3 regions of the Streptomyces sp. NPDC088747 genome follow, and region 3 is predicted to be linked to each of the others. Evidence: riboswitches for the same ligand, from Rfam matches in the RefSeq annotation. Region 3 holds a riboswitch; each other region holds the start of a gene.
What was found. Region 3 has a riboswitch for S-adenosylmethionine ahead of ACIP79_RS26785 (putative leader peptide). Riboswitches for the same ligand answer to the same signal wherever they lie in the genome.
Positions count from the first base shown of each region.

Region 1: another riboswitch for S-adenosylmethionine. It lies ahead of thrC (threonine synthase); the one in region 3 lies ahead of ACIP79_RS26785 (putative leader peptide).
Region 2: another riboswitch for S-adenosylmethionine. It lies ahead of ACIP79_RS14135 (aminotransferase class V-fold PLP-dependent enzyme); the one in region 3 lies ahead of ACIP79_RS26785 (putative leader peptide).

Region 1 is NZ_JBIVKZ010000018.1:62,028-71,740, reverse strand. Features, by position in the region: gene nagA (N-acetylglucosamine-6-phosphate deacetylase) at 1-37, opposite strand, end outside; gene ACIP79_RS33510 (ROK family protein) at 37-1,089, opposite strand; gene ACIP79_RS33505 (extracellular solute-binding protein) at 1,218-2,462, shown strand; gene ACIP79_RS33500 (DUF3263 domain-containing protein) at 2,495-2,737, shown strand; gene otsB (trehalose-phosphatase) at 2,967-3,812, shown strand; gene ACIP79_RS33490 (trehalose-6-phosphate synthase) at 3,831-5,243, opposite strand; gene ACIP79_RS33485 (glucosyl-3-phosphoglycerate synthase) at 5,321-6,295, opposite strand; SAM riboswitch class I at 6,473-6,620, shown strand; gene thrC (threonine synthase) at 6,638-7,966, shown strand; gene ACIP79_RS33475 (MoaD/ThiS family protein) at 8,039-8,314, shown strand; gene ACIP79_RS33470 (cold-shock protein) at 8,778-8,984, shown strand; gene groL (chaperonin GroEL) at 9,318-9,713, shown strand, end outside.
Region 2 is NZ_JBIVKZ010000005.1:168,599-178,311, forward strand. Features, by position in the region: gene ACIP79_RS14115 (NYN domain-containing protein) at 1-407, opposite strand, end outside; gene ACIP79_RS14120 (hypothetical protein) at 441-680, opposite strand; gene ACIP79_RS14125 (rhomboid family intramembrane serine protease) at 833-1,564, shown strand; gene ACIP79_RS14130 (Lrp/AsnC family transcriptional regulator) at 1,561-1,842, shown strand; gene ACIP79_RS14135 (aminotransferase class V-fold PLP-dependent enzyme) at 1,894-3,255, opposite strand; SAM riboswitch class IV at 3,446-3,562, opposite strand; gene trpD (anthranilate phosphoribosyltransferase) at 3,704-4,768, opposite strand; gene ACIP79_RS14145 (cytochrome bc complex cytochrome b subunit) at 4,923-6,572, opposite strand; gene ACIP79_RS14150 (Rieske 2Fe-2S domain-containing protein) at 6,569-7,636, opposite strand; gene ACIP79_RS14155 (c-type cytochrome) at 7,636-8,442, opposite strand; gene ACIP79_RS14160 (heme-copper oxidase subunit III) at 8,507-9,127, opposite strand; gene ACIP79_RS14165 (hypothetical protein) at 9,315-9,713, shown strand, end outside.
Region 3 is NZ_JBIVKZ010000012.1:165,504-175,216, reverse strand. Features, by position in the region: gene ACIP79_RS26830 (transporter substrate-binding domain-containing protein) at 1-661, shown strand, start outside; gene ACIP79_RS26825 (luciferase family protein) at 673-1,068, opposite strand; gene rpmF (50S ribosomal protein L32) at 1,367-1,537, shown strand; gene ACIP79_RS26815 (ATP-binding protein) at 1,539-2,489, shown strand; gene ACIP79_RS26810 (SCO5389 family protein) at 2,627-3,019, shown strand; gene ACIP79_RS26805 (SpoIIE family protein phosphatase) at 3,073-5,487, opposite strand; gene ACIP79_RS26800 (peptidoglycan-binding protein) at 5,858-6,583, shown strand; gene ACIP79_RS26795 (glutathione S-transferase family protein) at 6,597-7,370, opposite strand; gene ACIP79_RS26790 (putative leader peptide) at 7,463-7,528, opposite strand; SAM riboswitch class IV at 7,565-7,710, opposite strand; SAM riboswitch class IV at 7,974-8,088, shown strand; gene ACIP79_RS26785 (putative leader peptide) at 8,163-8,252, shown strand; gene ACIP79_RS26780 (LLM class flavin-dependent oxidoreductase) at 8,329-9,576, shown strand; gene ACIP79_RS26775 (NtaA/DmoA family FMN-dependent monooxygenase) at 9,595-9,713, shown strand, end outside.

The sequences.
Region 1 (9,713 bases), on a different contig from region 3:
CCACCTGTGCACCGGCGAAAACCTTGCTAGTGGCCATCAGGCGGATACCTCCGGGGAGTCGGTGGGGTCGGTGGAGCGGGTGGAGTCGGTGGAGTCGGCGGAGTCGGCGGGATCGCCGCGGTCAGCGGATCCGGCCGGTCGGGCGGTGTCGGTGCGGGTGCCGGTGCCGGTCCTGGCCAGGAGGTCCCAGGCCAGCAGGCCGGCGCCGAGGCATCCGGCGGTGTCCCCGAGGGCGGCGGGGACGATGGAGGGCAGTTTCTGGAAGGTCACGCGCCGCTCGACCGCGGCCCGCAGTGGTGTGAACAAGGTTTCCCCGGCCTCGGCCAGACCGCCACCGATGATCAGCGTGCGCGGGTCCAGCAGGGTGAGGGCGGTGACGAGCCCGTCGGCGAGCGCGTCGACGGCGTCCTGCCAGACCCGCAGGGCCCGCTCGTCGCCGGACTCGACGGCCTTCGCGCAGTCGGCCGCCTCCGCGGCCGGGTCGCCGGAGGCCGCCGCCCAGGCCTGGCTGACGGCCGCGGCGGACGCGTACCGCTCCAGACAGCCGTGCTGGCCGCAGGGACACGGAACCCCGCCCGGCCGTACGACGATGTGGCCGATCTCGCCCGCGAAGCCGTGCGCGCCCGCCTCCACCCGGCCGCCGATGCCGATGGCGCCCGCGATGCCGGTGCCCAGCGGCACGAAGAAGAAGCGGTCCGCTCCCCGCCCCGCGCCGATCCGGCCCTCCGCGAGGCCGCCGGTGCGCACGTCGTGCCCGAGCGCCACCGGTACGCCGCCGAGGCGGGCGCCGAGCAGGTCGCGCAGGGGAACGTCGCGCCAGCCGAGGTTGGCCGCGTACACGGCGATGCCGAGGTCGGCGTCGACGATGCCGGGGACGGCGACCCCGGCGGCTGCGGCTCGCTCGCCGAGGTGCCGTTCGCCGTACGCGCGCAGCTCGGCCGCGAAGCCGAGGATGCCCTCGACGACGGCGTCCGGCCCGCGCTCCCGTCCGGTCGCCCGGCGTGCCTGATGGAGAAGCCCGCCGTCGGCGCCGACGAGGGCGGCCTTCATCCCGGTGCCGCCCACATCAAGGGCGATGACATGTCTCACGAGGACAGTGTGGCCCGTGAACCCGGAAGAGGTCTAGTCCACTTACGTGGTGTAGACCTTATGCCGGGATATCGAACATTGAGTCAACAGAGGGTTGAGGCGAAGCGGTGCGGCGGCGTACGACAGGAATGATCGCGATGATGTCCGCACTGGGCATGACAGCGACCCTCGGCGGCTGCGGAAGCTCCGAGGAGTCCGAGGACGTGACGCTGCGGCTGGTGGCCGCCGACTACGGGGACTCCGACGCCAACAGCTCCCAGAAGTACTGGGACAAGCTGGTCGACGAGTACGAGGCCGCCCACCCGGCGGTCAGGGTCGAGGTCAGCGTCTACTCCTGGACCGACGTCGACCGTGAGGTCAAGGAGATGGTCGCGGCCGGGAAGGCGCCCGACATGGCGCAGATCGGCGCGTACGCCGACTACGCGGCCAAGGGGCAGCTCTACACCGCCGACGAACTGCTCTCCATACCCGTGCAGGCCAACTTCGCCCTCCAGCTCACCGACGCGGGGGAGCAGCAGCGGGCGCAGTACGGCCTGCCGTTCGCCTCCTCCACCCGGCTGCTCTTCTACAACAAGACCCTCTTCGCCGAGTCCGGTCTCACCCCGCCGAAGACCTGGGACCAGCTCGCCGCCGACGCCGAGGTGCTCAAGGACGCCGGCGTGAAGTTCCCGTACGCGCTGCCGCTGGGGCCCGAGGAGGCGCAGGCCGAGACGATGCAGTGGATGCTGAGCGGCGGCGGTGGCTACACCGACAACGTCGGCACGTACGCCATCGACTCCGAGGCGAACGTCGACACGTTCACCTGGCTCAAGAACGAGCTGGTCGGCAAGGGGCTCACCGGGCCGACCGCGCCCGCGAAGCTCAACCGGGCGGACGCGTTCGCCGCGTTCACCCGCGGCGAGGTCGGGATGCTCAGCGGGCACCCCACGCTGATGAAGACGGCCGCCGCCAAGGGCGTGAAGTACGGCATGGTGCCGATGCCCGGGGCCGACGGACAGAGCAAGTCCACGCTCGGTGTCGCCGACTGGATGATGGCGTTCAAGCAGAACGGCCACGCCGAGCAGGTCGGTGACTTCCTCGACTTCGTCTACAGCGACGAGAACGTCCTCGCCTTCTCCCGTGAGTACGACCTGCTGCCGGTCACCACGTCCGCGTCCGAGGCGATGGCCGCCGACAGCGACGACCAGGATCTCGCCCCCTTCCTCGGCGAACTCCCCACCGCCGAGCTGTACCCCGTCGACAAGACCTCCTGGGCCGGTGTCAGCGCCGACATCAAGGAGCAGATCGGCAAGGCCGTGGGGGTGAACGGCAGTCCCGCCGGGGTGCTGGGGTCGCTTCAGGCGAAGGCCGGGGCGGCGGACAACGCGGCGTAGGGCTGTCGGTGGCGGGGGCTACCGTGCTGTCCATGGCCATGGAACCTGTCGAGGGGCTCGGTCCGCGGGAGCGGGGGATTCTCGCCCTTGAGGGGCGGGGGTTCTCCGGGCCCGGGGCGAAGGAGCGGGCGATACGGGAGCGGCTCGGGCTGGCGCCCGTGCGTTACTACCAGCTCCTGAACGCGCTGCTCGATGATCCTCGGGCTCTCGCCCATGATCCGGTGACGGTGAACCGGCTGCGGCGTGTACGCGACGCCCGCCGGGGCGAGCGCTGAGGTGTTTTTCGCCCCCTCCGCCCCTACCCGTCCCGTACTCGGGGGCTCCGCCCCCGAACCCCCGCTCCTCAAACGCCGGAGGGGCTGAAATTCTTCAGCCCGTCCGGCGTTTGAGGACGAGCGCGAAGCGCGACAGGGGGGTCTGGGGGCGCAGCCCCCAGGGACGGGACGGGAAGGGGCGGAGGGGGCGAGAAAACGTTCTGCCGGTGGGCGCGGATAGGGTCGCACCATGGCTGACCACGCGGCGAAGCTGCCGACCCCCGTCACTCCCGCCGGCCGCGCCGGGCTCGACGCCGTCCTCGCCCACCCGGGCCGGACGGTGATCGGCCTGGACTTCGACGGAACCCTCGCCCCGATCGTCGCGGACCCGGAGCAGGCCCGCGCCCACCCGGACGCGGTCCCGGCCCTGGCGGCCCTCGCCCCGAGGATCGCCTCGGTGGCGGTCATCACCGGCCGCCCGGCCACCGTGGCGGTCGAGCACGGCGGCTTCGCGGACGTGCCGGGCCTGGAGCACCTGGTCGTACTGGGGCACTACGGCGCCGAGCGGTGGGACGCGCGCAGCGGTGAGGTCAGCGCTCCCGCCCCGTACCCCGGGGTCGCCGCGGCCCGCGCCGAACTGCCCGGGATCCTCGCCGCGGTCGGCGCGGGGCCGGGAACCTGGACCGAGGAGAAGGGCCGGGCGGTCGCCGTACACACGCGCAGGGCGGCGGACCCGCAGGCGGCGTTCGAGGCGCTGCGGGGGCCGCTGACGGAGCTGGCGGCCCGGCACGGTCTGATCGTCGAGCCGGGCCGCATGGTCCTGGAGCTCCGCCCGCCGGGGATGGACAAGGGCGTCGCCCTGCTCGACCACGTCCGCGAGACGGGCGCCGAGGCCGTCCTGTACGCGGGCGACGACCTCGGCGACCTCCCCGCCTTCGCGGCCGTCGAGGTACTCCGCTCCGTGGGTGTTCCGGGCCTGCTGGTGTGCAGCGGCAGCTCCGAGGTGGCGGAACTGGCGGAGCGGGCCGACCTGGTCGTGGACGGCCCCGCGGGGGTCGTACAGCTGCTGAGGGCCCTGGCGGCGGAGCTCTCCTAGGCCACTCCTGGGCCACTCCTAGACCTTGTTCTCCAGCTCCCGGAGCTGTTCGAGGAACCACTGGGCCGGGGGCAGTGCCGTCGCCGCGGCGGCCAGGCGTTTCGTGCGTTCGGCCCGCTCGCCGGTGCCCATGGACAGTGCCTCGTGCAGTGCCCGCGCGGTGCCGACCACGTCGTACGGGTTCACCACGATCGCGTCGTCGCCCAGCTCCTCGTACGCCCCCGCCTCCCGGGACAGCACCAGCGCGCATCCCTCGTCGGAGACGACGGGCACCTCCTTGGCGACGAGGTTCATGCCGTCCCTGATGGGGTTGACGAGGGCGACGTCGGCGAGCCGGTAGGCGGCGAGGGAGCGGGCGAAGTCGTCCTTGACGTGCAGGACGACCGGGGTCCAGCCGGGCGTGCCGTAGGCGGAGTTGATGTCGTCGGCGACCCGCTGCACCTCGGCGGTGTAGTCGCGGTACACGGCGAGGTCCTGCCGCGAGGGGTAGGCGAAGGCGACGTGCACGACGCGCTCGCGCCAGGACGGCTGGTCCTCCAGGAGCTGCCGGTAGGCCCGCAGGCCGCGCACGATGTTCTTCGACAGCTCGGTGCGGTCGACCCGCACGATCGCCTTCCGGCCCTCGCCGATCTGCTCACGCAGTGTGACCATCCGTTCGGCGACGTCCGCCTCGTGCGAACGCTCGCGCAGGAAGTCGCCGTCCGCGCCGAGCCCGTGCACGCCGACGCGGGTGTCCCCGAGGCCGCCGACGACCTCCTCGGCGCACGCGGTGAACGCGGACGCCCAGCGGTGGGTGAGGAAGCCGAGGCGGTCGGCGCCGAGCATGCCGCGCAGCACCTGCTCGGCGATGTCGTCGGGGAGGAGGCGGAAGTAGTCGACCGGCGCCCACGGGGTGTGCGAGAAGTGGCCGATCCGCAGGTCGGGACGGAGCTCCCGGAGCATGCCGGGGACCAGCGTCAGGTGGTAGTCCTGCACGACGACCACGGCACCCTGCGCCGCCTCGTCGGCCAGGGCCTCGGCGAAGGCACGGTTGTAGGCCTCGTACGACGCCCACTGGCGCCGGAACTCCACGTCGAAGACCGGCTCCAGCGGCGTCTGGTAGAGCATGTGGTGGACGAACCACAGCACCGAGTTCGCGATGCCGTTGTAGGCGTCCGCGTGCGTGTCGGCGTCGATGTCCAGCATCCGTACGCCGTCCTCGCCGACCCCGCGCCGCACCGCCTCACGGTCCCCTTCGCCCAGCGCGGAGCACACCCACAGGGCGCCCGCGTCCGGGCCGATCGCCGACAGCCCCGAGACCAGCCCGCCGCCACCCCGCCTGGGGTGCAGCGAGCCGTCCTCGTGGACGTCGTAGGAGACGGGGCCGCGGTTGGACGCGACGAGGATCCGATGGGAACCCTGCGGAGATGCGGTGGAAGCCGTGGAAGCCATACGCCTCAACCTAGCCCGGCCCGGAAACGCTCAAACGTACGGACGGGGTACCGCGAGGACGTATTCGGCCCCCGGGATCACGCCGCTCTGCGCGCCTGGTACTCCGAGATCTCCGCCATCGGAGGCCGTTCCTCCGTATCGACGGAATAGGTGCGCGGCTCGAAGCCCGACTCGCCCCGTTCGAACTGGGTGAGGGCCGGACGGATGAGGTGGCCGCGGGCGAGCCGGAGCTGCGCGGTGCGGTAGATCGCGGCGGACATCCGGCCCAGCGCCTGGCCGTCCTGGTGCCGGTGCTTGCGGACGCCGACGTCGACCTGGGCGAGCGCGTCCAGGCCCACCAGGTGCAGGGCGTCGACGAGCATGCCCAGTTCCACGCCGTATCCGACGGGGAACGGCAGCTGTTCGAGGAGCGAGCGGCGGGCCGCGTACTCGCCGCCGAGCGGCTGGACGAATCCGGCCAGCTGCGGCCAGTGCATGTTCAGCAGGGGGCGGGCCATCAGTTCGGTGACACGGCCGCCCTGGCCGGCCGCCGTCCTGCCGGAGGAGGGCTCGCCCGGCAGGTTCAGCGGGCGGTCGTACATCGCCTTGACCAGATCCACGCCCGGATCGGTGAGGAGCGGCCCCACGATCCCGGTGACGAAGTCCGAGGAGAACTCCTTGAGGTCCGCGTCGATGAAACAGACGATGTCGCCGCTGGTCACGAGGAGTGACCGCCACAGGACCTCGCCCTTGCCGGGCACGGCCGGGATGCGGGGGAGTATGTCGTCCCTGTGGACGACCCGGGCGCCGGCCGCGGCGGCGACCTCGGAGGTGCGGTCCGTCGAGCCCGAGTCGATGACGACGATCTCGTCGACGAGGGGGACGTTCCGGGTCATCAGGTCGCGGCGGATGACGGAGACGATCTCCCCGACCGTCTTCTCCTCGTTGAGGGCGGGGAGGACCACGCTCACCGTGGAATGGGTGGAGCGTTTCGCGGCGATGAGTTTCTTGAGCGGGCGGTCACTCACGGACCAGGAGCGCGTGCTCAGCCAGCGCTCGACGTCTTCCAGCACGTGCGGCTCTCCCTTGCGTTCATTGGGATGCTTGTGCCCGTCGCCGCGCCGGCAGGGGGTGTCTCCGGCATCTCGCGGTTCGGACGGCTCTCTCCACCATCCAGGCCTTCGGTTACAGTCTTGAACAACGCTGATGACCATCGCATGTCGGGGGTCGTTGAGCGTACAACTGAATACCGCTCATCCAGAGGGGCAGAGGGATACGGCCCGTTGAAGCCCCGGCAACCCTCCAGCTGGTTCTTGTCACGTCGACGTGGTGAGGCTCCCGGCTCGGGAAGGTGCCAAATCCGTCTCACGGCGAAGTGCGTCGTGAGGAAGATGAGGAGAAAGGGCCTCGCCTCCATGGCTGCGCAGACTGTCGCAAGCACCACCGCGAACACCACGAACACCGTGACCTCCCCGGATTCCGCGAACTCCGTCGATCTGGGCCCCGCCGCCGCGCTTTCCTGCCGCGAGTGCGGCCACCGAGTGCCCCTCGGTCCGGTCTTCGCCTGCGAGGAGTGTTTCGGACCGCTGGAGATCGCGTACGACTTCTCCTCCTACGAGACCGAGGACCTCCGCAAGCGCATCGAAGCGGGCCCGGCAAACATCTGGCGTTACGCGCCGCTCCTGCCGGTACCGGCGGACGTCGCGGAGAAGCCGAACATCAACCCCGGCTGGACCAAGCTCGTCAAGGCCGACAACCTGGCGCGCGAGCTGGGCGTCAACCCGGGCAGGCTCTTCGTCAAGGACGACTCGGGCAACCCGACGCACTCCTTCAAGGACCGCGTCGTAGCCCAGGCCATCGAGGCCGCCCGCGCCTTCGGCTTCACCACCCTCTCCTGCTCCTCCACCGGCAACCTCGCCGGCGCCGTGGGCGCAGCGGCTGCCCGCGCCGGCTTCCGCTCCTGTGTGTTCATCCCGCACGACCTGGAGCAGGGCAAGATCGTCATGGCCGCGGTGTACGGCGGGGAGCTCGTCGGCATCGAGGGCAACTACGACGACGTGAACCGTTTCTGCTCCGAGCTGATCGGCGACCCGGCCGGCGAGGGCTGGGGCTTCGTCAACGTCAACCTGCGGCCGTACTACGCGGAGGGCTCCAAGACCCTCGCGTACGAGATCTGCGAGCAGCTCGGCTGGCGGCTGCCCGACCAGCTGGTGGTCCCGATCGCCTCCGGCTCCCAGCTCACGAAGATCGACAAGGGTCTGAAGGAGCTGATCGAGCTCGGCCTCGTCGAGGACAGGCCGTACAAGATCTTCGGTGCCCAGGCCGAGGGCTGCTCGCCGGTGTCCGTGGCCTACAAGGCCGGCCACGACGTCGTACGGCCCCAGAAGCCCGACACCATCGCCAAGTCGCTCGCCATCGGCAACCCGGCCGACGGGCCCTACGTGCTCGACATCGCGCGGCGCACGGGCGGTGCTGTGGAGGACGTGGACGACGAGCAGATCGTCGAGGCGATCAAGCTCCTCGCGCGGACCGAGGGGATCTTCGCCGAGACGGCGGGTGGCGTCACGGTGGGTGTGACGAAGAAGCTGATCGAGAACGGTCTGCTCGACCCGACCCTCACCACCGTCGTCCTCAACACCGGCGACGGTCTCAAGACCCTGGACGCGGTGGCCTCGGACACCGGGCTCACCGCGACCATCCGCCCGAACCTGGACTCCTTCCGCGAGGCCGGCCTCGCGTCCTGAGCGGGGGCGTTCCGCTGGAATGCCGTATCAGCACCGCGCCCATGGGCCCGTAAACCTGACCGGAGGTCAATCGTGAGCGTCAACGTCCGCATCCCCACCATCCTGCGCACCTACACCGGCGGCAAGGCCGAGGTGCCCGCCGAGGGCGGCACCCTCGGCGAGGTGATCGCCGACCTGGAGCAGAACCACACCGGCATCGCCGCGCGCGTCCTGGACGACCAGGGCAAGCTGCGCCGCTTCGTCAACGTGTACGTGAACGACGACGACGTCCGCTTCGAGCAGGGCCTGGAGACGGCGACGCCGGACGGCGCGGGCGTCTCGATCATCCCGGCCGTCGCGGGCGGCTGACCCCTGCTGACACTGAGTAATCGCCGTTACCTTCGGTAATGGTAATTACCGAGAGTTCATCGAATTGCCCCCTCCGTGAGAGAAGCGGAGGGGGCAATTCTGTATGATTGAGCGCGGTACAGTTGGGGAAGCTGCTTCGCTTTCGAGTCGGTTCCATGCCGGGTGCATATGAGTCCTCGCGTGACGCCCGACAAGAAGCAGCCAATGTACCCCGTATATTTGAGCCGTTTATGGCATTTATGGGGCCCGACTTGCCCGGAATCTTTGCGAATTCTCCGGATATTCCCGATCGGTCTTGCCCAGAATTCTCGTCCGATTGACCTGTTGCAGAGGGCAGTTGGACGGATACATTCAGCCGCGGTCGACGCGTTCCGGCGCACACCCCCAATCCTTGGGGGGTGAGGTCTGACCCGGGCCCGCGAAGTGCGGTCCTGTGCAAGGGCCAGTAATAGGGGAGTTAGGCATGGCTCAGGGCACCGTCAAATGGTTCAACGCGGAGAAGGGGTACGGCTTCATCGCGGTCGACGGTGGTGCGGATGTATTCGTCCACTACAGCGCGATTCAGATGGACGGCTACCGCACCCTTGAAGAGGGCCAGCGGGTCGAGTTCGAGATCTCGCAGGGCCAGAAAGGGCCGCAGGCGGACATGGTCCGGCTGGCGACCAGCTGAAGCACGCGCCGACTGATAGCTCTGTTCGACGTGACGAAGGGCTCGTGTCCCCGGCAGGGGGCACGAGCCCTTCGGTCTGTCCGGCCTCCGCCGCCCCTCGCGCCCGTGTGCGCCCCCCGCTCCACCTGCGGATCTTCCGGAGCCGCTTGCACTCGGTAGGGGCGAGTGCTAATCATTGGCGTTAGCACTCTGAAGGTGAGAGTGACAACGAGGACCGGGTCAGTGAGGCCCGCAGGCCAAGTGGGGCAAGGAACCACGCGGCACGCAGGCCGTCCGTCGCGGGCGCGGGCGCGGTCCGGAGCAATCCACCCCAGTCCGGGAGGACCACTTCACATGGCCAAGATCATCGCGTTCGACGAGGAGGCACGGCGCGGTCTCGAGCGCGGGATGAACCAGCTCGCCGACGCCGTCAAGGTCACCCTTGGCCCCAAGGGCCGCAACGTCGTCCTCGAGAAGAAGTGGGGCGCCCCCACGATCACCAACGATGGTGTTTCCATCGCCAAGGAGATCGAGCTCGAGGACCCGTACGAGAAGATCGGCGCCGAGCTGGTCAAGGAAGTCGCCAAGAAGACGGACGACGTCGCCGGCGACGGTACGACCACCGCGACCGTTCTGGCGCAGGCGCTGGTCCGCGAGGGCCTGCGCAACGTAGCCGCCGGTGCCAACCCGATGGCCCTCAAGCGTGGTATCGAGAAGGCCGTCGAGGCCGTCTCCGGTGCCCTCCTTGAG
Region 2 (9,713 bases), on a different contig from region 3:
GCCCGCAGGGCCTCCTCGCCCGCGGCGGCCACCAGTTTCACCCAGCCGGTGGGCCGCAGCACGTAGGCCGCGGCCGCCACGTCCAGCGGATCCGCGGCCGGGGGCGGCGCGCCCGAGTCGAGAGCGCCGGTCAGTTCCGGCTGCGTCTCTCTCAGTTTCTCGGCGATGCGCTGTCTGAAGAGCGGGTCGGTCTCCAGCGCGGCCGCCATCGCGTTGCCGGCGAACTTGGCCCGTCTGTTGGGCGCGAACCGCGCGAACTGCCGCAACTGCGTGGGCAGCTCACCGATGGTGAGGCCGCCGAACCCGTCCGAGACGATCTGCACGACCCGTCGGCGCACCCCGTCGGGCAGCGGGCGGTCGAGCACCTCGGCGGTGCCGTCGTCCGGCTCCCCGCTGGTCTCCACCATCCGTCACCCCAATATCCGTACGGGCCCGCTCCCTCAGGAGCCGGCACCCGGCCTGTCCACGAGTTCCACCTGATCCAACGCGTTGCACCAGCGACAGCGCACCGACTCGATGGTCTCACTGACCACCTCGCGCTCCTCGACCTTGGGTTCCCCGGCCAGGTCGAGGTGCACGTACTCGACGACCTTCGACGAACGGGTCACGTCGAAACGCGTGAGGTTGCCGCAGAGCGTGCAGCGCCAGCGGGTCTCGGCCGTCGGGAGGGGAACCGTCATGTGGCGTCGCTTTCTTCGGATGTCCGCACCGCGCCGGCCGCCCCGGCGCGTATGGCTCGTAACCCTAAGGCCTGGCGGGTACTCGACGCTCGGCCGTCCACTGCGGCGAGGCGATCTGTGCGCATCCGTCCGGTTACGCCATGCTCTGTAACATGATCGGGCACTGGAGTACGACGGTCGGCAGGGCCGTGCGCGGCAAATCGGCACCGGTGACGTACGGGCTGATCGTCGTGACCTGTCTGGTCTTCGTCATCGGCCCGGCGTCCGGACTCAATCCCTCGTACGGCACCGGGGACGAGCTGCTGGCCGCCCAGCGGGCCTGGTTCCGCCGCTGGGGTGTGGTGCCGGTGGAGCTCCTCGGCGGGGCCCCGCGCGCGTGGCTCACCCCCGCCACGGCGCAGTTCATCCACGGCGGCTGGCTCCACCTGCTGGGCAACATGCTCTTCTTCTACGTCTTCGGGGTGATGACCGAGGAGCGGATGGGCCATGTGGAGTTCGCCCTCTTCTATCTGGGCTGCGGCTGTCTCGCCCTGGTGGGCTACGCGGTCGCCAACGCGGAGTCCGAGCAGACCCTGGTCGGCGCCTCCGGCGCGATCTCCGCGGTGCTCGGGGCGTTCCTCTACCTGTTCCCCAAGGCCCGGGTGACCAGTCTCTTCCCGTTCCTCTTCTTCCTGCCGCTGCGGTTCCCGGCCTGGCTGGTGCTGCCCTTCTGGGTGGCTCTCCAGTGGCTGGCGGCGAGCCGGGTCTCCGCGGGCCCCGGGGTCGCCTATCTGGCCCACCTGGTGGGCTTCTCCCTCGGCTTCGCCTACGCGTGGGTGCGTTTCGGCCGGACGACTACAGTGAAAGCCCCAGCAGTGGCCCCCGAGGGAGAAAACCAGCCGTGATCACCGCGATCGTTCTCATCAAGACCAGCGTGGACCGGATCCCCGAGATCGCGGAGTCGATCGCCGCCCTCGAAAGCGTCAGCGAGGTCTTCTCCGTCACCGGCACGTACGACCTGATCGCGATGGTCCGGGTGAAGGCGCACGACGATCTGGCGGACGTCATCCCCGGCAGCATCAGCAAGATCCCGGGCGTCGAGGGCACGGACACCCACGTGGCCTTCCGCACGTACTCCCAGCACGACCTGGAGGCGGCGTTCGCCATCGGCCTGGACGGCTGACGGCCGCCTCCCGGTGCGGGCCGGGCCGTCTCCCCCGTCACGGCCCGGCGGTCACACGGCGGGGACGCAACGCCCGCCCTCCGTACGGTAGTTCCACTTCGCGCCGTCCCGGACCAGCTCCCCGACCGCCCGCACGAACCGCTCGACGTGCTCGTCCGGGGTGCCCGCGCCGAAGCTGACCCGGATGGCGTTGAGGGACTTCTCGCCGGGCGCCGCCTCGGGGGCGCCGCACTCCCCCTGGGTCTCCGGGTCGCTGCCGAGGAGGGTGCGCACCAGCGGGTGGGCGCAGAACAGGCCGTCGCGCACCCCGATGCCGTACTCGGCGGAGAGCGCGGCCGCGAAGTGCGAGCTGTTCCAGCCCTCGACGACGAAGGAGATGACGCCGACCCGCGGGGCGTCGTCACCGAAGAGGGAGAGGACCCGGACCTGCGGGACCTCGGCGAGGCCCGCGCGGACCGTGTCGATCAGGTGCCGCTCACGGGCCACGAGCCTGTCGAAGCCCTCGTCGGTGAGGGCCTTGCAGGCCGACGCGATGGAGTAGACGCCGATCACGTTCGGCGAGCCGGCCTCGTGCCGGGCGGCGGTGTCGTGCCACTCCACGTCCACGCCGCCGTCCACCCGCCGGCTGACCTTGCGGCTCGCTCCCCCGCCGGCCAGGTACGGCTCGGCCGCGCGCAGCCAGTCGGAGCGGCCCGCGAGGACGCCGGAGCCGAAGGGTGCGTACAGCTTGTGCCCGGAGAAGGCCACCCAGTCGACGTCGAGGTCGCGCACCGACACCGGCTGGTGCGGGACGAGCTGCGCGGCGTCGAGAACGATGCGCGCGCCGTGCGCGTGGGCCGCGGCGGCCAGCTCACGCACCGGCCACAGCTCACCGGTGACGTTCGAGGCACCGGTCACGCAGACGAGGGCCGGCCCGCGGGGGTCGCGCTCGGTGAGGGCGCGCTCCAGGGTCGCGACGGCCTCGTCCGGCGTACGGGGGGCGTCGAGGTAGGTCACCCGCGCGTCCCGCCAGGGCAGCAGCGAGGCGTGGTGCTCGGTCTCGAAGACGAAGACCTGGCAGTCCGCCGGCAGGGCGGCGGCCAGCAGGTTGAGCGAGTCGGTGGTCGACCGGGTGAACACGACCTGGTCGTCGTCCCGGCAGTCCAGGAACCCGGCGACGGTCTCACGGGAGTTCTCGAAGAGGTCGGTGGAGAGCTGGGACAGGTACCCGGCGCCACGGTGCACGCTCCCGTAGTACGGGGCGTACGCGGCCACGTCGTCCCAGACGCGCTGGAGGGCCGGGGCGCTGGCGGCGTAGTCGAGGGCCGCGTAGGTGACCTCGCCACCGGTGACCAGCGGGACGGTGACATCCCCGCCCAGAACGGGCAGAGGGGAACAAACGGCCTGGTCGGCGGCAGCGGTGGAGACAGACATGGCGAGCTCCTGTGAGACGCGGGGGGACCGCGCGAGACCGGTCCGCGACAGGGGCGGGGCTCAACGCGGGAAAGGGCGAAAACGGGTACGCGGAATAGGGGCTCTACGCCCTATCGCATTCGCTTGCTCACAGAAGGCTCCCTCGAACACCAGGACCCCTGGGCCGTACACCACTCAGAAGAGGGCGAGGGGTCCGCGCTTGCCGCAGACCTCGCTGCCTACGGCCTGGTCTTCACCCGGGGCACCCCGCCACGGACGGAGGGTTGCCGGACAGTCGGCCGGGGCCTCATGACTGTCACTCATGACCTGCCGAAAAACCTACGCGACCTGATCGCGACCGCGCAACCCGTGTCCGGATCCCGGAACAGGGAGACGGCGAGGGACCGGACCTCATCGGCCCGGCCCTTCGAAATGCCTGCGCGCAGGCCGCCGCCGCATCCAGGAGGCGCTACGCGTTGGTGGCCGCCACCCACCGCTCCAGCGTCCGCTTGGCCGCCCCCGAGTCGATGGCCTCCGCCGCCTTCGCCATCCCGGCACGGATCTGCCCGGCGAGCGGCCCCTCGCCCGGCGTGAGGGCCACCAGGGCCGCCGCCGAGTTCAGCAGTACGGCGTCCCGCACGGGCCCGGTCTCGCCGTCCAGGAGCCGGCGCGCGACGTCGGCGTTGTACACGGAGTCCGCGCCCCGCAGTGCCTCGATCGGGACGAGGTCGATGCCGACGTCCCGGGGGTCGAAGGACTCCTCGGTGACCTTTCCGTCCCGTACGACCCACACCCGGGAGGTGGAGGTGATCGTCAGCTCGTCGAGCCCGTCGTCGCCGCGGAAGACCAGCGAGGAGTTGCCCCGCTCGGCGAAGACGCCCGCGACGATCGGCGCCATGCGCGGGTCCGCGACTCCGACCGCCTGGGCCCGCACCCTCGCCGGGTTCGTCAGCGGACCGAGCGCGTTGAAGACGGTCCGGATGCCCAACTGCCCGCGCGCGGCGCCCACATGACGCAGCGCCGGGTGGAACTTCACGGCGAAGCAGAAGGTGATCCCGGCCTCCTCGGCCACCTCCGCCACCCGCTTCGTCGTCAGCTCCAGATTGACCCCGAGCTTCTCCAGGACGTCGGACGCCCCGGAGGCGGAGGAGGCCGCCCGGTTGCCGTGCTTGACGACCTTCGCGCCCGTTCCGGCGATGACGATCGCCGACATGGTGGAGATGTTGACGGTCTTGGCCCCGTCCCCGCCCGTACCGACGATGTCGACGGTCCGGCCCGGCACCTCGATGACGTTGGCGTGCTCGTACATCATCCGTACGAGCCCGGAGATCTCCTCGACGGTCTCCCCCTTGGCCCGCAGCGCCACCGCGAACCCGGCGATCTGGGCGTCGGTCGCCTCACCGCGCATCATCAGGTTCATCGCCCAGGCGGTGTCGTCCGCGCTCAGGTCACGGCCGTCGAGCAGGCCGTTCAGCAACCTGGGCCAGGAACGGTCCGCCGCGGTGTCGCCGCCGGCGGGGTTCACAGCGCTCATGGTCGCTCCTGGGTTCTCGGAGAGGTGCGCGGGCGGGCTCGCCCCGGCACGTGGGAAGGAGTCCACCCTATCCAGCCCCGGAGAGGGCAAAGAGCCCCGTCCATGCAATGGACGGGGCTCCTGCCGTGGCGATCAGCGAGGATCATGCGGGTGATCAGTGGTGGCCGTGGCCGCTCGTGATCTCCTTGTACTCCTCGACGGTGGGCTTGGGGATCTGGTTGTCCTCCCCGTAGTAGCCCTTGCTGAGCTTGGCGCGCAGCTTCTGCGCACCCTTCACCTTGCGCTCGACACCGTTCTCGTCGACCGGCGGACCGATCTCGGCAGGCTTGTACTGCTCGTGCGCGGTGAGCGTGTGCAGCGACTCCTGGCTGAGCGGCTCGTGGATCTCGATGAACTCACCGTGCGGCAGGCGCTTGATGATGCCCGACTCGCGGCCGTGCAGCACCTTGTCACGGTCCCGGCGCTGGAGGCCGAGGCAGATCCGCTTGGTGGCGATGAACGCGAGCACCGGAGCGACGAAGAACGCGATCCGTACGAACCAGGTGATCGTGTTGATCGACAGGTGGAAGTGTGTGGCCCAGAGGTCGTTCCCACCACCGATCAGCAGGACCATGTACCAGGTGATCCACGCGACACCGAAGGCCGTACGGGTCGGGACGTTGCGCGGGCGGTCCAGGATGTGGTGCTCGCGCTTGTCGCCGGTGACCCAGGACTCGATGAACGGGTAGACCGCGATCGCGACCAGGACCAGCGGGAAGATGATCAGCGGGACGAACACACCCAGGACGAGCGTGTGCCCCCAAAGGTTGATCTCCCAGCCCGGCATGACGCGGATCAGGCCCTCGGAGAAGCCCATGTACCAGTCGGGCTGGGCGCCCGTAGACACCTGGTCCGGCCGGTAGGGGCCCATCGTCCAGATCGGGTTGATCGAGGCGATGCCCGCGATGATCGTGATGACACCGAAGACCAGGAAGAAGAAGCCGCCGGCCTTCGCGGTGTAGACCGGGAGCAGCGGCATTCCGACGACGTTCTTGTTCGTCTTTCCGGGGCCCGCGAACTGCGTGTGCTTGTGGTAGAAGACCAGGATCAGGTGGGCGACCACCAGGCCGAGCATGATGCCCGGCAGCAGCAGGACGTGGATCGAGTAGAAGCGGGCCACGAAGTCGCCGCCCGGGAACTCGCCGCCGAAGAGGAAGAACGAGAGGTACGTGCCCACGATCGGCACGGACAGGATCGCGCCCTCCATGAAGCGGACACCGGTGCCGGAGAGCAGGTCGTCAGGGAGCGAGTAGCCGGTGAACCCGGTGAACATGCCCAGGACGAACAGCAGGAACCCGAAGAGCCAGTTGACCTCGCGGGGCTTGCGGAACGCACCCGTGAAGAACACGCGCATCATGTGCACGAACATGCCGGCGAGGAAGATCAGCGCCGCCCAGTGGTGGATCTGCCGGATCAGCAGACCACCGCGCACATCGAAGGAGATGTGCATGGTCGAGTTGAACGCCTCGGACATCAGCTGGCCCTGCAGCGGGATGTAGCTGCCGTGGTACTCCACCTCGTTCATCGACGGGTGGAAGAACAGCGTCAGATACACACCCGTGAGGATGATGATGATGAAGCTGTAGAGGCAGATCTCGCCCAGCATGAAGGACCAGTGGTCCGGGAAGATCTTGCGCATGTTGGTCTTGGCCAGGCCGTAGATGCCCAGCCTGCCGTCGGCCCAGTCGGCGACCCGCTCGCCCGCGGGTGCCTTCTTCCGCGAGTTCGCGTCGACCGGGTCGGCAGTGTTCGCAGCAGTACTCATCCGCGCTCCCAGAAAGCAGGACCGACGGGCTCGTCGAAGTCGCCGAGCGCCTCGAGATAGCCCTCAGCGTTCACACCGATGCGCAGCTGAGGCAGGGCGTGACCCGCCGGGCCGAAGATCACTCGGGCACCGTCGGCGAGGTCGAAGGTGGACTGGTGGCACGGGCAGAGGACGTGGTGCGTCTGCTGCTCGTACAGGGAGATCGGACAACCGACGTGGGTGCAGATCTTCGAGTAGGCCACGATGCCCTCGTGCGACCACTCGAGCTCGCGCTTGTCCTTGATGTTGTCCGGCTGGAGCCGGACGATCATCAGGGCCGCCTTGGCGATCTGGACCTGGAAGTCCTCGTCGTGCTCCTCCAGGCCCTCGGGCTTGGCGAAGGTGAGCGAGCCGACGACGACGTCCGAGGGACGCAGCGGCTCGTTCGTGTTCATGTTGACGAGCTGCAGACCCTTGCGCCACATCGTGTGGCGAAGGCTCGTGCCCGGCAGCGGACCGAGGTCGCGCAGCAGCACGACACCGGAGAGCGGGACCAGGGCCAGCGCGCCGAACATCGTGTTGCGGATCAGCTTGCGGCGGCCGAGCGCGGACTCCTTGGCACCCTGCTTGAAGTCGGCCATGACCTTGGCCTTGACCTCGGGCGGCGCCTCGATCGCGTGACGCTCGTCGGCGATCTCCACGTCGGACATCAGGGTGCGGGCCCAGTGGACCGCGCCCGCTCCGATGGAGAACAGCGCGACGCCGAGCGTCACACCCAGCGCGAAGTTGAGCGCGCTGACGTGTCCGATCGGGAAGATGTAGACGCCCTTGTCCTCGGGGATCGCCACGTACGAGGCGATGAATCCGACGGTCGCGGCCATCGACAGCGTGAACAGGAAGGCGACGACACGCTCGGAGCGCTTTGCGGCCCGCTCGTCGATGTCCTGGACGCGGTGCTCGTGGGGCGGCAGCCCCGGGTCGGCGAACGGATCCTGCTCGTTCGCGACCGACACCGCACCGTGTCCGTGGTCGTCGGTGGCCCGCTCTGCGGGCAGGTTCTCTTCTGGAGTGTCTTGGCTACTCATCACTTCTTGGCCTTTGCGGTCCGAGCGGCGACCCAGACGGCGACAGCGATCAGGGCGCCGAGTCCGAAGATCCAGGCGAACAGGCCTTCACTGACCGGCCCGAGGCCGCCCAGGCTGAGCCCGCCCGGCTCCACGGTGTCGTCACCGTTGACCGCGTGGAGGTACGCGATGACGTCCTTCTTGTTCTGCTCCGACATGATCGTGTCGGGGAAGGACGGCATGTTCTGCGGGCCGGTCTGCATGGCCTCGTAGATGTGCTTCGGAGTAACACCTTCCAGGTCCGGCGCGAACTTGCCCTCGGACAGCGCACCGCCCTTGCCGGTGAAGTTGTGGCACTGCGCGCAGTTGGTACGGAAGAGTTCCCCACCCTTGGCGATGTCCGCGCCCTCGGGGCTGACCTGGTTCTCGGTCGGCACGGAGGGACCGGCGCCCAGCGAGGCGATGTACGCCGCGAGCTGGTCGATCTCTGCCTGGGAGTAGATGTTCTTCTTCTTCGGGATCTGCGCGCCCGGCTGCTGGGCCGGCATGCGACCGGTGCCGACCTGGAAGTCGACGGCGGCTGCGCCCACGCCCACCAGGCTCGGACCGTCGGAGCTGCCCTGACCGCCGGTTCCGTGGCAGCTTGCGCAGCCCACGGCGTAGAGCTTCTTGCCCTCGTCGATGGCAAGGGACTGGGCGGTTTCGTCGGCCTGCGCCTGGCTCGCGGGTGCGAACGCGGCGTACAGCCCCCCGGTGGCCGCCAGCGCGAGGAGTAGGACGACGACCGCCGCCAGCGGATGGCGTCGTCGTGCGGAGAGCTTTTTCACGGATTACCCCGGTGTCAGGATCTTCTGCGTCGGTGCTTCTGGATGTTTCGGGCGGTGGGCCCGATTACTTGATCAGGTAGATCGTGGCAAAAAGGCCGATCCAGACGACATCGACGAAGTGCCAGTAGTAGGACACGACGATGGCTGCGGTTGCCTGCTCATGGGTGAACTTCCTGGCCGCGTAGGTGCGGCCGAGGACGAACAGGAAGGCGATCAGACCTCCCGTCACGTGCAGGCCGTGGAAGCCGGTGGTCAGGTAGAACACCGAGCCGTACGGGTCGGAGGAGAGCGAGAGCCCGTCCTTCTTGACCAGCTCGGTGTACTCGAAGATCTGACCGCCGATGAAGATCGCACCCATGATGAAGGTGACGATGAACCACATCCGGAGCTTCTTCACGTCACCGCGCTCGGCGGCGAACACGCCGAGCTGGCAGGTGAGTGAGGAGAGCACCAGGATCGTGGTGTTCGTCGCTGAGAACGGAATGTTCAGCGACTCGGCCATTTCCTTCCAGTGATCCGGCCCGGTCACCGATCGCAGGGTGAAGTACATCGCGAAGAGGGCCGCGAAGAACATCAGCTCGGAACTCAGCCAGATGATGGTTCCGACGCTGGTGAGGTTCGGCCGATTGACCGACGGGTGCGCGTGCCCGGTTTCTACTGTCGTTGCTGTCGCCACGACCGACATTATGTCGGTCGCTTATCCCGCCCTCACCCCGGGGGGTGCCGTTCGGAGTGTTGATGGGGTGTGTCCAGCCCAAATGGCCCATCGAAGGGCTGTCCGAACCGGTGTTGACGAGGTGTCCGGAGGAGTAGCATCCGCGCAGCGGACACTGTCCGTCCCGTCTCGATGACACCGACGTCTCGGAGGAAGAATGCAGCCGACCGCCACGGTGCTGGTCTACAGCGACGACTCCAACACCCGGGAGCAGGTGCGGCTCGCGACAGGCCGCAGGCCGGCAGTCGACGTCCCCCTGGTCGAGTTCGTCGAGTGCGCGACGCCCGCCGCCGTCCTGACGGAGCTGGACAAGGGCGGGATCGACATCTGCGTGCTGGACGGCGAGGCCGTGCCGATGGGCGGCATGGGTGTCTGCCGTCAGATCAAGGACGAGATCTTCGACTGCCCGCCCGTCCTGGTGCTGATCGGACGCCCTCAGGACGCCTGGCTGGCCACCTGGAGCCGTGCGGACGCCGCGGTGACCTTGCCGGTCGATCCGGTCGAGTTCGCCGCCGAGCTGGCCGCTCTGCTGCGCCGGAAGGCCCTCGCGGGCACC
Region 3 (9,713 bases):
GATCAACCTCGGCAATCCGGTGCTGGCCCAGGGCACACTGACCGCGCCGACCGGCGTGACCGTGGACATCGCGCGCGAGGTCGGCGCCCGGCTGGAGCTCCCGGTGGAGCTCGTCTGCTTCGACGCGGCACGCAAGTCGTTCGAGGCGATGACGACGGGCCGCGCCGACCTGTGCTTCCTGGCGATCGAGCCCGTACGGGCGGCCGAGGTCGCCTTCACCGAGCCGTACGTCGTGATCGACGGCGTGTACGCCGTGCCACGCGAATCGGACCTCACCACGGTCGCCGACGTCGACCGTGCGGGCGTACGGGTCGGCGTGCAGCGCGGATCCGCGTACGACCTCTACCTGTCCCGCACGCTCGGGCACGCCGGCCTGGTCCGGGGCGAGGAAGGGTTCGACGAGCTGCTTGCCCAGGGGGTCGAGGCCCTGGCAGGGATCCGGCAGCCACTGACCGAGTACGTCGCGGCGCGTCCCGGACTCCGGTTGGTCGAGGGCCGGTTCATGCAGATCCGGCAGGCGGTGGGCACGACGCCGAGCCGTCGGCCCGAGACCGTCCGGTTCCTCCGCGACCTCGTCGAGGAACTGAAGGCCGACGGGTTCATCGCCGAGGCCCTGCGCCGCGCGGACCAGTCGGAAGCCCTGCTCGCTCCGCCCCGCTAGAGGTGGGCTCCTCAGCCGCCGACACCGTTGCGCGGAAGTGCCATGCCCCGGTGTTCATTGCACCCCGGGGGAGGGGCGTCGGCCGCTGCGGGCTGTGACGACTGGTGGGCGTGGAGGGCGGCGCTCACCAGGGTCAGCAGGAGATCGACGTCCGAGTCGACTTCGAGACGCATCGTCACCCAGCGCGAACCGGACACCATGTGGACCGCGGACTCGTCCCTCAGGTAGTCCTCGAACCGCCGGATGGCAGGGCCCGTCAGATGCAGGTCGACGTCGTGTTCCGTATGGAAGTGGACGATCTCGCCCTGCTCCGAGCGCAGTGCCCGCCCCGTGCCGCAGCTCGGCGAGGCCTCGGCCAGGTCCGGCCAACTCGCCAGTCGCGTCAACGCCCGCAGCGCCATCGTCATGACTACATCATGACCCGCTCACCGGCAGTCCACCAGGATTTGGGAAATGCGTAACTGGCGGATATCGCGTGAATGTCCTTGTTCGGCCTCGGAATTCGCGCGAAGCGGGTGCCGCGCGAGAGGTGGATCGCCTCGTGTGACCCGTGAGAGGACCCCTGGTCCCTGGTGATTCCGGACGCCCGTGTCGCGAGTGCGTCGTCCGCGGCGTAACTCGCTGGGCCGACGGCACATCTTGGTAATGGGATCCATTTTCAGATAGCGTGAGCCGTGTCAGCCCGACGCTCACGAGGAGATCCGCATGGCCGTTCCCAAACGGAAGATGTCCCGCAGCAACACCCGCCACCGCCGCGCACAGTGGAAGGCCGCGCCTGTGCCGCTCGTCCCTGTCACCGTCGACGGGTCCTCGTACCTCGTACCGCAGCGACTCGCCAAGGCGTACGAGCGCGGGCTGTTGCGGCCGGAGGGCTGACGTGCGTGCTGCCTTCGTCGGGAAGGGTGGCAGCGGGAAGACCACGCTGTCGGCGCTCTTCGCCCGCCACCTCGCGCACGCCGGTGCGCCCCTCGTCGCCGTCGACGGCGACATCAACCAGCACCTCGCCCAGGCCCTCGGCCTGGCTGACGGCCAGTCCCTCACCGTGGCGCCCCTCAGCACACGGCTGGGCGAGATCAAGGACTTCCTGCGCGGCGACAACCCGCGGATCACGTCCGGTGAGGCCATGATCAAGACCACCCCGCCGGGACGGGGATCGCGCCTGCTGAAGCTCCTCGGTTCGGACGCCGTGCACTCCCACCACATCCAGGAGGTGGACGGCGTACCGCTGATGGCCACGGGCGAGTTCGACGAGAGCGATCTCGGGGTGGCCTGCTACCACTCCAAACTCGGAGCCGTCGAGCTCTACCTCAACCATCTCGTCGACGGCCCCGGTGAGTACGTCGTCGTCGACATGACCGCGGGCGCGGACGCCTTCGCCTCCGGCCTCTTCACCCGGTTCGACCTGACCTTCCTGGTCGCCGAGCCGACCCGCAAGGGTGTCTCGGTGTACCGCCAATACCGTGACCACGCCGAGGAGTTCGACATCCCGATCGCCGTGATCGGGAACAAGGTCACCGGCGAGGACGACGTGCTGTTCCTCAAGGAGCACGTCGGCGACGACCTGCTGACGTACTTCCAGCACTCCTCCTGGGTGCGGGCCCGCGAACAGGGCCGGGAACAGGGCGACTTGGAACCGCACAACCGGCACGCCCTGAACCAGCTGCGAACCGCGCTGGACGCCCGTACGAAGGACTGGGCGGTGTTCCAGGAACAGGCCGTCGCCTTCCACCTCCGCAACGCCGCCGCCTGGGCCGACCGGGCGACCGGCGGTGACCTCTCCGCACAGATCGACCCCGGCTTCCGGCACGGCCCGGACGCCCTCGCGTAACACCGCGTCCGAACGGGCGAAATCCGCCGGGCCACGGCCCGCGACGCGGCGGCACACGGGCCGTGGAGCGGCCCCGTACGCCCCCCTCGCGACACCGCACACCATCGAAAAACAGCTAGCGACAGGACTGCTCTCTCATGTCACTCGACGTCTCCCCGAAGCTGCTCGCCGAAGCCGAACGCGGTCAGGTCAGCGAAGGGGACTTCGTGGAAACCGTCCGTACGTCACTGCCGTACGCCTATGACCTCATCGCCGGACTTGTCGGCGAACTGGGCGACGGGCAGCGGGAGTTCGCCGACAACCACACGCCGCCGCCCTCGGAGAGGGAACGCGGGCAGTTGCTGCGGGCGCTGGCCAGCGACGCGATCCGTGGAAGCCTGGAGAGGCACTTCGGCGTCACCCTCGCGTTCATGAACTGCCACCGCGTCGCCGTCTTCCGCCCAGCGGCCCAGGGCGGCGAGACGCACGCCCGGTTCACCTCGCTGCGCTCGCAGATTCTCAATCAGTCGCCCGAGTTCCGCGACTGCTGAACCGGCAGCCGTGTCCGGGGGCCGTTCGGTGGAACGGCCCCCGTCCGCGTATGTCAGACCGTCGGTTCCGTGAGGGACTGCTCCGCCCAGATGATCTTTCCCTCGGCGGTGTAGCGGGTGCCCCAGCGCTGGGTGAACTGGGAGATCAGGAACAGTCCGCGGCCCCCCTCGTCCGTCGTCTTGGGGTGTCGCAGGTGCGGGGCCGTCGCGCCGCCGTCGAAGACCTCGCAGATCAGCGCCTGGTCGCTGATGAGGCGGAGCCGGATCGGGCCGGAGGCGTGCCGGATAGCGTTGGTGACGAGTTCGCTCACGACCAGCTCGGTGGTGAAGGCCAGTTCGTCGAGACCCCAGGTGTGCAGCTGCTGAGAGCTCGACTTGCGGGCCTCGGCGACGACGGCCGGGTCGATGGGCAGGTCCCAGGTCGCGACCTGCCCGGCCCCGAGCCGACGGGTGCGGGCCATCAGCAGCGCCACGTCGTCGTACGGACGTGTCGGCACGAGGTCGTCCACGATCCGTCGGCACAGTCCGTCCAGTTCCTGCCCGTGTGCCTCCAGCGCGAGGCGCAGTCGTTCCCGGCCCGCCTCCGGGTCCCGTCCGGTACGGGGTGTGGCGATGAGGCCGTCGGTGTGCAGCGCGAGCACACTGCCTTCCGCGAGATCGAGGCCGACGGACTCGAAGGGCAGGCCGCCCACGCCAAGAGGGGGACCGGCCGGGAGGTCCGCGAACGTGACGGTGCCGTCGGGGGCGACGATCGCGGGTGCGGGATGGCCCGCGCTCGCCATGGCGCAGTGCCCATTCACCGGGTCGTACACGACGTACAGACAGCTGGCGCCGACCGCCTGCATGCCGCTCGTGCGGTCGTCGGCGCCGGTGCCCTCCTCCCGGGCGGAACGGCTGACCACGTCATCGAGGTGGGCCAGCACCTCCTCCGGCGGCAGGTCCAGATCGGCGAGGGTCTGCACGGCCGACCGCAGCCGTCCCATGGCCGCGGCGCCGTCGATGCCGTGACCGGCCACCTCGCCCACCACCAGGGCCACCCGCGCCCCGGACAGCGGGATCACGTCGTACCAGTCGCCGGCGAGACCGGTCAGCTCGTCCGCGGGCCGGTAGCAGGCGGCGACCTCCACCGCTTCCTGGTCGGGGAAGCGGTGGGGGAGGAGGTTGCGCTGGAGGATCAGTGCCGCGTCGCGCTCGCGGGTGTAGCGGCGGGCGTTGTCCACGCACAGGGCGGCCCGGCCCACGAACTCCTCGGCCAGGCCCAGGTCGTCCCCGTCGAAGGGGTCCTGGCGGCTGCGCCGGAAGAACGTGGTGATGCCCAGGGTCACGCCGCGGGCCTGGATGGGCACGACCATCACGCTGTGCAGCCCGAGGTCGAGGAAGGAGACGGCCCGGCCCCCTGGAGCCCCGGTGGTCCACTCCCTGGCGAGCGGGTCCAGCCGCTCATCGAGCCAGGACTCGCCGTCGGTCAGACACCTGATCGGGGGAGAGCCCGCCCCGTAGGCCACGACATCGCCGATCCCGACAGCGGTTTCCGGGATGCCGCCCTGCACCGACCGCTGCCCGGCGCGCCGCAGCCGCACCGTCTCCGCGTCACTGCGCGGACCGGGTGCGGGTTCGCCTCCCTTGAGCACCGACTCCAGCAGGTCCACCGTCACGAAGTCGGCCAGCCCCGGCACGGCGACATCGGCCAGTTCCTGCGCCGTCTGCATGACGTCCAGGCTGCGGCCGATGTGTTCGCCCGCCCGGTCGAGGAGGGCGAGCCGGCGGCGGGCGCGGTAGCTCTCGCCGATGTCGACGACCGTGTAGTACACGCCGATCGGGTGACCCTGGTCGTCCTCCAGACGGACGAACGACATGGAGTGGGACGTCTCGCGGTGCGGCGCGGAGCGCAGCCGGCCCACGTGCTCGTACCCGGCCACCGGTTCGCCGGTCTCCAGCACCCGGTGCATCTGCGCCTCGATCAGCTCGGCGTCGAGACCCGGCTGCACATCGGCGAGCCTGCGCCCCAGGCGCCGGGTTGGCGGGCCGCCGCCGAACTGCTCCAGCGCGGTGTTGGACCACACGTACCGCAGGTCCGTGTCCAGAATCGCTATGCCCACCGGCGAACGCGAGGTGATCCGCTCCAGCACCGACCGGCTCATGTCCCAGCCCCGGCCGTCCGCCAGCTCGGCCAGGAGCACCACCCAGCGCGCCGGGCCGCCGCCCGCCCGCAGGGGAACGACCCGCACCATCAGCCTCAGCGGGTGCCCGTCGCGGTGCAGTGCGGAGAGAAGCCCGGCCCAGCCGCCGTCGCCGCGGCACCGCTCGGCCAGCTCCGGGACCCGCGCCGCGTCCTCGGGAATCAGCAGGTCGGCGGCGGGCCGTCCGAGCACTTCCCCGGAGGTGTAACCGAGCAGCCGTTCGGCGTCCGCGGTCCAGCTGGTCACCGCCCTGCGGGCATCGAGCAGCAGGGGCACGGCGTCAGCCATGTCGAAGCGCTGCCGGGCCGCCACATCCCGTTCCTTGCTCGAAGCCACCGCGACCCTCTCCGCTCTCCGAAGGTGGTCCTACCCCCTCGCAGCCATTCTTCACGTTGTACGACTGTCGCGCGGGCTTTAGTGAGACGCACGGTGGAGCAGATGAGGGCGGAACACGGCTTTCGCTCGGCTATCGAGGTATCCGCGCCACTCCATGTCAGTCACTCTCCGTGACTGTGTAGGGATGTGCTTGCGCGCGGCCCCCGCGTGCCCGCTGCCGAGCGCCGGGCGGAGAGAGGGGCCACGGCTGAACTCCCGTGCCGATGGCTCCGTATCTCTCCACAGGGATGGCGGGAGACCGCGCGCACGGAAGGAGAGCAGTGTGTCGACACCGCCCGAAGGCGGGCAGCCTACGCGCCGCCCGGCGCTCGAACCCACCTATGTCCAGCGCCGCCGCCGGACCGAGGCACTCGCGGACCTGCTCAGGGAGTTCCGTGAGGATCAGCAGAACGCCGACTCCGGCGAAGGCTATGAGTCGATCAAGCTGTCGCCGACGTGGGACAGCGAGACGGAGGAGTTCTCGCCGGTCCTGTCGGGCGAGGACTACACGGCCGGTGGCGAGCGGCCGAAGGCCGCGGCACGGCCGAAGCCCGCGGAGCCGAGACGTGAACCGAGCAGGCCGCGCTCACTCTCCACGGGCCTCTCCCCAGGGCAGCGCCGGGCCGCGGTCGCCGTCGCGGTGGCGGCGGCAGCGCTGACCGGATTCGGCCTGGCCATGCTGCTCCCGGGCGACGGTGGGGACGGCGGCGGTCCGTCGTCGGCCGCCGCCCCGTCCGCGACGGCGCCTGTCGCCCAGGACCCCTCCCGCGCGGCCGACCCGGACGGCCCCGGCACTCTCCGGGAGGGTGACAGCGGCCCCGAGGTGACGGAGCTCCAGGAACGGCTCCTCGGCATCCCGGACGTGTACCGGAGCGGCGGCACCAGCGGCACCTACGACCCCACGCTCACCGCCGCGGTGGCCCGTTTCCAGCTCTGGTACGGGATCCGGGGCGACGAGACGGGCGTCTACGGCAACGACACCCGGGCCGCCCTGGAATCCCGCACGTGACGACAGGGCGGCTTCACAGACTCCGGTGGAAGGCGGGGTGCGCGTCGAGGCGTCGCACGTAGTCCTGGAGGAGCGGGTACGCGGACAGGTCGTCCGTCGCCTCCAGTTGGACGAGGGCGACCCAGAGGTCCACATCCGCCGCGGTCAGGTCCTTGCCCAACGCGTACGGACCGGCGGCCAGTTGGCGATTCAGCAAGTCAAGTGCCGCCGACCGCACGGCTGATGGCGTACCCGGCGTCAGCTCCCGGTCCAGTAGGTCGCGCAGGTCGTCGACGTCCGCGGCCAGTTCCGGCGGGCGGAGCGGGGAGTTGTGGGATCCGGCCCCGTCGGTGAGGAGGTCGCCGAGGTCGCGCAGGATGTCCGGCGTGTGGTTGCTGACGACGCGTCCGCTCCACCGGTCGCACAGGGCGGGCGCGGTCAGCGGGCCGTCGTAGTGGTGCCAGGTGGCCTCGTACGCCCCGCGCAGTGCGGCGAACGCGGTGGGGGTGTCGGCGGGGAGCGCCACCAGCGTGGTGGCGACCGAGTCCCTGAGGCCCAGCAGGCCCAGAGTGATCGAGACACGCAGCGAGAGGGGACAGCGCGCCGACAGGTAGAGCTCGTAGCGGTGCGGCGCCGGGTAGAAGCCGCCGGCGAGGCCGACTCCGATGCGGCTGCGGAAGCGGTGCGGGCGGGCGGACGGCGCGGCGGAGATCCGGGGGTGGGGGATCGCCTCCAGCGAGCCGGGAACGCACGAGGTCGGGGTACAGGAGGTGCCGGTGTTTGAGGCGTGCGACATTGTCTCGGACATGACTCTCCATGGGGCGAGGAGGCCACGGCCACCTTGTGGGCACCGCGGCGGAACGGAGTGACTGCGCTGCTTACCGGTCCGGATCGCTCGGACTAGTACGCGCTGGAGACACGCAACAGATCGATGTGCAGGCGCCTCGTCAAACCGCTCTTCGTCATTCCCACCGGTTCCGCACTCGGGGCTCGCGAGACGCGAGACCACGCTTGTCCCGCCGCACCGGCGGAACCCGGTCGTCACCCGGGGCACCCCGTCGCGGTGGAAGGGTTGCCTGCCAGCGAGCCGGGGCCGATGACCTCACGGACAGGGAGAACCTGCCCGAAGGGCGCTGACAATCGTGACCGTCCCCGACAGTGTCGGCGCGCTCCGTGAGGCCGTCAAGAAGGCCTTCGCCGCAGTCTCACCAGATGGTCATCAGGTCTGTCGCAACCGCCACTTGAGAGGTGGAACAGGCGTGTCAGCGCCCTGATATGCGACGCGGAACAGATCGCGCGGCCCAGTGGTTGTCGTTGTCGAGGGCACGCGGCGAAGTGTGCGGCGAGTGTGAGAACGGGCATGATCCCCGGGCATTGCGCACCGCTGTGGCCTCCCGTAACGTCCACAGCAGGTTATGAGCGTCAGCGTCAAGCCCTGGCTTGCTGACCGGCAACCCTCCTCCGCGGCGGGGTGCTCCAGGTGACGACCAGGCGGCACCCGTCCCGTGGTTCCGCAAGCGCGACGCCGGCGCGGCCCCTGGCCCGCCGAGCCGAAAGGGTGGAGGTGACCGACGTGTGGGACGCACTCCGCCTCCATGTCATGGTCCTCGCCCCGCGTCGGCGCGTGCATCTCCACACCCGGCCGCACATCGACCTCCAGCGCGTGGCCGGCGCGCTCTGTCGTCCCTGACCCGTCACCCAGCCGCCGCACCCTCCGCACCGAGGCCCGGCGATCTCGTACGGTCGATCAGGAAGGCACCCTTCTCGTGTCCTCGTCACCTTCGTTGCCCTCGTCCTCCTCCCCTTCCTCCGCCCCGCTCCACCTGGCCGTCGCCCTCGACGGCGCCGGCTGGCACCCCGCTGCCTGGCGCGAGCCGGTGGCCCGCCCCGACGAGCTGTTCACCGCCGGGTACTGGACGGACCTCATCACCGAGGCCGAGCGCGGTCTGCTCGACTTCGTGACCATCGAGGACGGACTCGGCCCCCAGTCCGCCCGCCTCAGCGAACCGGACGCACGCACCGACCAGGTGCGCGGCCGGCTCGACGCCGTCCTCATCGCCGCCCGCGTCGCGCCGTTGACCAGCCACATCGGCCTGGTGCCGACCGTTGTCACCACCCACACGGAGCCCTTCCACACCTCCAAGGCCATCGCCACGCTCGACTACGTGAGCACCGGCCGGGCAGGCCTGCGCGTCCAGGCCTCGGCGCGGCAGAATGAGGCCGCGCACTTCGGACGCCGTTCGTTCCCGAAGCTCCGCATCGAGGACCTGGAGACCCCGGCGCTACGGGAGTTGCTCGTCGACCTCTTCGAGGAGACCGCCGACTACGTCGAGGCGGTGCGCCGGCTGTGGGACAGCTGGGAGGACGACGCGGAGATCCGCGACGTCGCCACCGGCCGCTTCGTCGACCGCGACAAACTCCACTACATCGACTTCGAGGGCAGGCACTTCAGCGTCAAGGGCCCCTCGATCACCCCCCGTCCGCCGCAGGGGCAGCCCCTGGTCACCGCACTCGCCCACGAGTCCGGGACGGGCGCGCCGTTCCGGCTCCTCGGCCGCAGCGCCGACCTCGGATACGTCACTCCGCACGACGCCGAGCAGGCACGCGCCGTCGTCGCCGCCGTATGCACGGAACAGGCGGCCGCCGGACGCGCCGAGGAGCCGTTGCACCTCTTCGGGGACCTGGTGGTGTTCCTCGACGACGACCCCGCCGCCGCGACGGCCCGCCGGGAGCGCCTCGACGCCCTCGCGGGCTACCCGTACACCAGCGACGCACGGGTCTTCACCGGAACACCCGTCCAACTGGCGGACCTGCTCCAGGAGTTGCGCGAGGCCGGGCTGACCGGCTTCCGGCTGCGCCCCGCCGTCGCCGGCCACGACCTGCCGGCGATCACCAGGGGCCTGGTCCCCGAACTCCAGCGGCGGGACGCTTTCCGGCGCTCGTACGAGGCCGACACCCTGCGCGGGCTGCTCGGACTGGCCCGCCCCGCCAACCGCTACGCCGCCCACGTCTGAGCCGGAGGGACCCCACTCATGAGCAGGTCGACCGACAAGCCGCTCAAGCAGATCCACCTCGCGGCACACTTCCCGGGCGTCAACAACACCACCGTGTGGAGCGACCCCGAAGCCGGCAGCCACATCGAGTTCAGCTC